2 regions of the Variovorax sp. P2_H12 genome follow, and region 2 is predicted to be linked to the other one. Evidence: predicted binding sites of a transcription regulator. Region 2 holds the regulator's gene; the other holds the start of a gene.
What was found. Region 2 encodes NrdR, which represses ribonucleotide reductase genes. Its sites were predicted from a motif close to CACNANATNTNGTG; they were not measured.
Positions count from the first base shown of each region.

Region 1: the regulator NrdR is predicted to act here: its motif matches at 2,057-2,070, upstream of AC1DYK_RS25435 (ribonucleoside-diphosphate reductase subunit alpha).

Region 1 is NZ_JBFUFO010000035.1:24,250-27,654, forward strand. Features, by position in the region: gene AC1DYK_RS25435 (ribonucleoside-diphosphate reductase subunit alpha) at 1-1,942, opposite strand, end outside; gene ampD (1,6-anhydro-N-acetylmuramyl-L-alanine amidase AmpD) at 2,293-2,904, opposite strand; gene AC1DYK_RS25445 (sigma-54-dependent transcriptional regulator) at 3,182-3,405, opposite strand, start outside.
Region 2 is NZ_JBFUFO010000003.1:100,772-104,176, reverse strand. Features, by position in the region: ZMP/ZTP riboswitch at 1-16, shown strand, start outside; gene glyA (serine hydroxymethyltransferase) at 58-1,302, shown strand; gene nrdR (transcriptional regulator NrdR) at 1,319-1,762, shown strand; gene AC1DYK_RS03225 (GspH/FimT family pseudopilin) at 1,924-2,484, shown strand; gene AC1DYK_RS03220 (type IV pilus modification protein PilV) at 2,478-3,020, shown strand; gene AC1DYK_RS03215 (PilW family protein) at 3,007-3,405, shown strand, end outside.

The DNA.
Region 1 (3,405 bases), on a different contig from region 2:
CCTTCTTGACCGCGTAGTAGTTGATGTCGATCACGTTGTCGAGCATGCGCATCGCGGTCGAGATGGTGCGCTGGAGCTTGGCCTGGTCGACCTTGCCGTCCTTCAGATGCTGCAGCAGGTTGACCGAGCCGAGGTTGCAGACCGCGGTTTCGGTGTCGCTGGTGTTGAGTGTGATCTCGGTGCAGAGGTTCGACGAATGGACCACGCCGGCATGCTGCTGCGGCGAGCGCACATTGCAGGCGTCCTTGAAGGTGATCCAGGGATGGCCGGTCTCGAACAGCATCGTGAGCATCTTGCGCCAGAGGTCCGAGGCCTGCAGCGTGCGGCTGGGCGTGATCTCGCCGCGCGCGGCCTTTTCTTCGTAGGCCACGTAGGCGGTCTCGAAGTCGAGTCCGAACTTGTCGTGCAGGTCGGGCACGTTCGACGGCGAGAACAGGGTCCAGGTGCCCTTTTCCATCACGCGGCGCATGAACAGGTCGGGGATCCAGTTGGCCGTGTTCATGTCGTGGGTGCGGCGGCGGTCGTCGCCGGTGTTCTTGCGCAGCTCGAGGAATTCCTCGATGTCGAGATGCCAGCTTTCCAGGTAGGTGCAGACCGCGCCCTTGCGCTTGCCGCCCTGGTTGACCGCGACGGCCGTGTCGTTGACCACCTTGAGGAAGGGCACCACGCCCTGCGATTCGCCGTTGGTGCCCTTGATGTGGCTGCCGAGCGCGCGCACGCGGGTCCAGTCGTTGCCCAGGCCGCCGGCGAACTTCGACAGCAGCGCGTTTTCCTTGATCGACTCGTAGATGCCGTCGAGGTCGTCGGGCACGGTCGTCAGGTAGCAGCTCGACAGCTGCGAGCGCAGGGTGCCGCTGTTGAACAGGGTCGGGGTGCTCGACATGAAGTCGAACGAGGACATCACTTCATAGAACTCGATGGCGCGGGCTTCGCGGTCGATCTCGTTGAGCGAGAGGCCCATCGCGACGCGCATGAAGAAGGCCTGCGGCAGCTCGATGCGCGACTTGCGCACGTGCAGGAAGTAGCGGTCGTAGAGGGTCTGCAGGCCGAGGTAGTCGAACTGCAGGTCGCGCTCGGGCTTGAGCGCAGCGCCCAGGCGGGCGAGGTCGAACTGCTGCAGCTTCTCGTCGAGCAGCTCGTTGTCGACGCCCTTCTTGATGAACTGCGGGAAGTAGTCGGCGTAGGCCTGGGCCCGTTCGGCCAGCGGTACTTCGCGGCCGATCACTTCCTTGAAGATCGTGTGCAGCAGCAGGCGGGCGGTGGCGAAGGTGTAGTCGGGGTCCTTCTCGATCAGCGTGCGGGCGGCCAGGATCGAGGCCTTGTAGACCTCGTCCAGCGGCACACCGTCGTAGAGGTTGCGCATGGTCTCGGCCACGATCGGGCCGGAGGTGATGCTGTCGCCCAAGTTGGTGCAGGCGGACTCGATCAGGCTCTTGAGCTCGTTGAGGTCGAGCGCGACGCGCTCGCCGCGGTCGAGCACGTGCAGCGTGGACACCGCGATCGGCGCGTCCTGCTCGCCCTGCTTGCTGCGCTCCTGGGAGCGGCGTTCGCGGTAGAGCACGTAGGCGCGCGCGATCTCGTGGTGGCCGCCGCGCATCAGGCCGAGCTCGACCTGGTCCTGCACGTCCTCGATGTGGAAGGTGCCGCCGCCCGGACGCGAGCGCACCATGGCGCGCACCACGGCCTGGGTCAGGGTGTCGACCGTCTCGCGCACGCTGGCCGAGGCCGCGCCCTGGGTGCCGTGCACCGCAAGGAAGGCCTTCATCATCGCGATCGCGATCTTGTTCGGCTCGAAGGGAACGACCGCGCCGTTGCGGCGAATGATCTGGTAGTGGGCCAGCGCATCGCCGGCGGGCGAGCCGGCGACGTCGCGCTGCTGCGGCGTCGAGGAAGCAGCGTGGGAGGCGCGGGGGGCGGAGGGGGTGTTCAGGGCAGTTTGCATGCGAATCCTCGGTTGGCAATTCTTGTTGGGGCGGCGGTGCCAGCGCGGCCATGGTTTTTGGCGTCGGGCGCCGGGCAGGGCACACTATATCTAGGGTCTCGTGGGGCTACAACCCACTAGATGTAGTGTTTTCGACAATTTTCAATGAATGTGAACCAGGGCGAGCAGGCGTCGGATCGCGCGTCTGCCCCATGGCCAGTGAAAGACGTTATCGCAGTCCGCGACAGCCGGGCGTTTCAGCCGCATTTGGGCTTGGAAACCGCATGGTTGCTGAGCTTGAGCGCTTGCGTGGGTGCCGATGCCGCGTCGCATCGACGACGCATCGCACCCCGCCACCCGATTGAAAAAAACTAGCGGGCCATCGCGGCCGGGGGGAACATCGCCCGATTCCAGCCGAGTTGGCGCTGCAGCAGGTGCCAGTCGAAGCCGGCGCCCGGGTCTTCCTTGCGGCCCGGCGCGATGTGTTCGTGGCCGGCGATGAAGCCGATGGCATGGCGCTGCGCGATCGCCGGGCACAGGCTGGTCAACGTTTCGTACTGGGCGCTTTCGAACGGGCCGCCTTCGATGCCCTCGAGCTCGATGCCGATCGAATCGTCGTTGCAGTTCGCGCGGCCGCGCCACCAGGATGCGCCGGCGTGCCAGGCGCGGTCGTCGCAGCCGACGAACTGCCACAGCTCGCCGTTGCGCCGCACATAGAAGTGCGCCGAGACCTCGAGACCGCGGATGCTGTCGAAATAGGGGTGCGCATCCCAATCGAGGCGGTTGGTGAAGAGTTGCTGGACTTCGTCGCCGCCGTAGCGTCCCGGTGGCAGGCTGATCGAATGCAGCACGATCAGGTCGATGTGGGCGCCGGCCGGACGCGGCCCGAAGTTGGGCGAGCGCAATTGCCGCGCGAATTGATACCAGCCGTCCCGCCAGAGGCCGGTGGCCGCTTCGGGCTCAGGTCGGCGCCGGGCCGCCAGAGCGGCGAGGTCCGCGCTTCGCACGGACGGGCGGCCTGCAGCGTCCCCCTCGGGGGGCAGCGACCCACACGCAGTGGGGGAGCGTGGGGGCTCAGTCTCAGTCTCAGGCCGGCGCCGGGCCGCCCCAAGGCGGCCTGCGGCCCCCTCGGGGGGCAGCGACCCACTCGCAGTGGGGGAGCGTGGGGGCTCAGTCTCAGGCCGGCGCCGGGCCGCCCCAAGGCGGCCTGCGGCCCCCTCGGGGGGCAGCGACCCACTCGCAGTGGGGGAGCGTGGGGGCTCAGTCATCACCGAGGGCATTGGCGTCGTCGCCGTTCGGTGTCGCGATGCCCAGGCGCGCGATCCGGTAGCGGATCTGCCGCAGGCTGAGCCCGAGCCGGTTGGCCGCGGCGGTGCGGTTGAATCCGGTCTCCTGCAGCGCGCGGATCAGGATCTCGCGCTCCTGCTGGTCGAGGTAGCTCTGCAGGTCGTTCGGCACCGCGGGCGCGGTTCTCGACGCCGGCG
Region 2 (3,405 bases):
CGCCTGGGCAGCCCTTGTTTGGTTGAAGAACAAGGACCATTGTCTTGAAGGACTGCCATGTACCACCGCAACATCCTGGTCGAACAGACCGATCCTGAAATCTGGGCTGCCATCCAGGCCGAGAACGCCCGTCAGGAACATCACATCGAGCTGATCGCGAGCGAGAACTACGCCTCGCCGGCCGTCATGGCCGCCCAGGGCTCTCAGCTCACCAACAAATACGCCGAGGGCTACCCCGGCCGCCGCTACTACGGCGGCTGCGAGCACGTCGACGTGGCCGAGCAACTGGCCATCGACCGCGTCAAGCAGCTGTTCGGCGCCGATGCCGCCAACGTGCAGCCGCACTGCGGCGCCTCGGCCAACGAAGCCGTGATGCTGGCCTTCCTGAAGCCCGGCGACACCATCATGGGCATGAGCCTGGCCGAAGGCGGCCATCTGACCCACGGCATGCCGCTCAACATGAGCGGCAAGTGGTTCAACGTGGTGAGCTACGGCCTGGACGCCAAGGAAGAGATCGACTACGACGCGATGGAGCGCAAGGCGCGAGATGCGATGCCCAAGCTCATCATCGCGGGCGCCTCGGCCTATTCGCTGCGCATCGACTTCGAGCGCTTCGCCAAGGTGGCCAAGGACGTCGGCGCGATCTTCATGGTCGACATCGCGCACTACGCGGGACTCGTGGCCGCAGGCGTCTACCCCAACCCGGTTCCGCACGCGGACGTGGTGACCTCCACCACCCACAAGAGCCTGCGCGGCCCGCGCGGCGGCATCATCCTGATGAAGTCGCAGCACGAGAAGGCGATCAACAGCGCCATCTTCCCGGGCCTGCAGGGCGGCCCGCTGATGCACGTGATCGCGGCCAAGGCCGTGGCCTTCAAGGAAGCGCTGTCGCCGGAATTCAAGGCTTACCAGCAGCAGGTGGTCAAGAACGCGCAGATCGTCGCCGAGACGCTGACCGAGCGCGGCCTGCGCATCGTCAGCGGACGCACCGAGAGCCACGTGATGCTGGTCGACCTGCGTGCCAAGGGCATCACCGGCAAGGAAGCCGAGGCGGTGCTGGGCGCGGCCCACATGACGATCAACAAGAACGCGATCCCGAACGACCCCGAGAAGCCGATGGTCACCAGCGGCGTGCGCATCGGCACGCCGGCGATGACCACCCGCGGTTTCAAGGACGAGGAAGCGCGTGCCACCGCCAACCTGATCGCCGACGTGCTCGAGAACCCGCGCGATGCGGCGAACATCGACGCGGTGCGCGCCAAGGTGCATGCGCTGACCAGCCGCTTCCCGGTTTACGCCTGAACACGAGCCGCCCTGCATGAAGTGCCCCTTCTGCGGTCACCTCGAAACCCAGGTCGTCGAGACCCGGGTGTCGGAAGACGGCGACTTCGTGCGGCGCCGGCGCCAATGCGGCGCCTGCGACAAGCGCTTCACCACCTATGAGCGGCCGGACGTCAACTTCCCGGTCGTGGTCAAGAAGGACGGCAGCCGCGCCGACTTCAACACCGCCAAGGTGCGCGCCTCGATGATGCTGGCGCTGCGCAAGCGGCCGGTGAGCATCGAGCAGATCGACAACGCGCTGCTGCGCATCGAGCAGAAACTGCTGTCCAGCGGGCTGCGCGAGATCGAGTCGACCAAGGTCGGCGAACTGGTGATGCGGGAACTCAAGCGGCTCGACAAGGTGGCCTACGTGCGCTTCGCGTCGGTGTACCGGAGTTTCGAGGACGTCGACGAATTCAGGCAGTTGCTCAGGGATATCTGAGCCGCGCCGGGCCTTGAGCCCGCCGGGCGCGTTTGGATTGCTGCCAACTTTGTCGCGAATCGTCGTTCTCGGCCGCCGTCCGACCGCCTGGCCCGAAGACCGGGCCGGCGAGCCGTCGGAAGTCACGCGGAGGTGCTGGCGCTTCTAGCATTCGAAGCGTCATGCCCCGCGCCGTCTCACTTCAGCTTTCGCTGCCCGATACGCCCCTGGCCGGCTTCACGCTGGTCGAGCTGCTGATAGTGCTCGCGATCGTCGCGATCCTTGCCGGGCTCGCGATGCCGGGCTTCGGCCGGACCCTTGAGCGCTATCGGCTGCGCAGCGCCGAAGAAGACCTCCGGTCCGCGATCCATGTCGCGCGGTCGGAAGCGCTGCGGCGCGGCGGCCGCGTCACCCTGCGCCGGGCATCGGCCAGCGGATGCGCGCCCCGCAGCGACCAGGACTGGAGCTGCGGCTGGATGGTCTTCGCGGACGGCCACGACGACGGCGATCCGGGCGAGGCGCTGATCCAGGCCTGGCCACCGTTGCGCGGCGTCGAGGCGACGGTGAGCGTGCCCAGCCCCTCGACCTACCTGAACCTGAACCGATGGGGCCGCTTCCATAACCTGGGCGCCTTCAGGTTCACGCTGAGGCCCCCGGGCAGCACCGACCGCACCGCCGCGCGGGTGCTGTGCATGTCCTCCGCCGGCCGGCTCCAGACCCTCCAAGGGACCGACAAATGCTGAAGCACGCTGGCCGGTTCCGCGAGCAGCGCGGCATCACGCTGCTCGAATCCCTGGTGTCGCTCACCCTCCTTGTGCTGGTCGCCTTCGGCTTGCTCGGTGTGCAGCTGCGCGCCCTGGCCGATGCCCGGACCAGCGTCCACCGGACGCAGGCCATCCGCCTGATCGAGGATCTCGCCGAGCGCGTTCGCACCCATCCCGGGCACATGCACCCGCTGCCGGCCGAAGCAGCGCACTGGGACCTGCCACCTCCTCCGCACCCGGATTGCCGCACGACCGCCTGCGAACCGACAGCGCTCGCGCGCTGGGACATCGCCCGCTGGAAGCAGGCGGTCGCGAACGCACTGCCCCTGGGCCGCAGCGTGGTGTTCGAGATGAGCGACAGCCCGCGGCAACTGGGCGTGATGGTCGCCTGGCACGCCAACGCGAATGGCCCGTCCGACCCGGCGCTCGACGCGCCTTTCCGGATTGACGGCCTGGCCGCCGGTGTGCGTTGTCCCGCTGGCCTCCTGTGTCATCTGGCCCATGTCCACCCCTGATGCGCACCCTGGCCTGCGCCATCGGCAACAGGGCCTGAGCCTGATCGAACTGCTCGCGGGCATGGCGATCGGCCTGCTGGTGATCGCAACCGCTTTCGCCGCGCTGTTGCTGGCGCGCAGCGCGGCCGCCAGCGTCAGCGAACTGGGCCAGTTGCAGCAGCAGGGCTCGTATGCGCTGCACGTCATCGGCCAGCAACTGCGCCAGGCCGGCTCGCTGGAGCCCGTGCGCGACGAAACCAGCGGGCTGCACGCCTTCGCGCCCGACGCCGCCGGGACCGGGGACGCCGTGGCGGTGATTTCCGGCACCGAAGGCGCGGACGGCGCCAGCGACAGCGTCTCGGTGGCCGCCACACGCGCGCGCTGGCCTGCCGCCACCGGCTCTCCG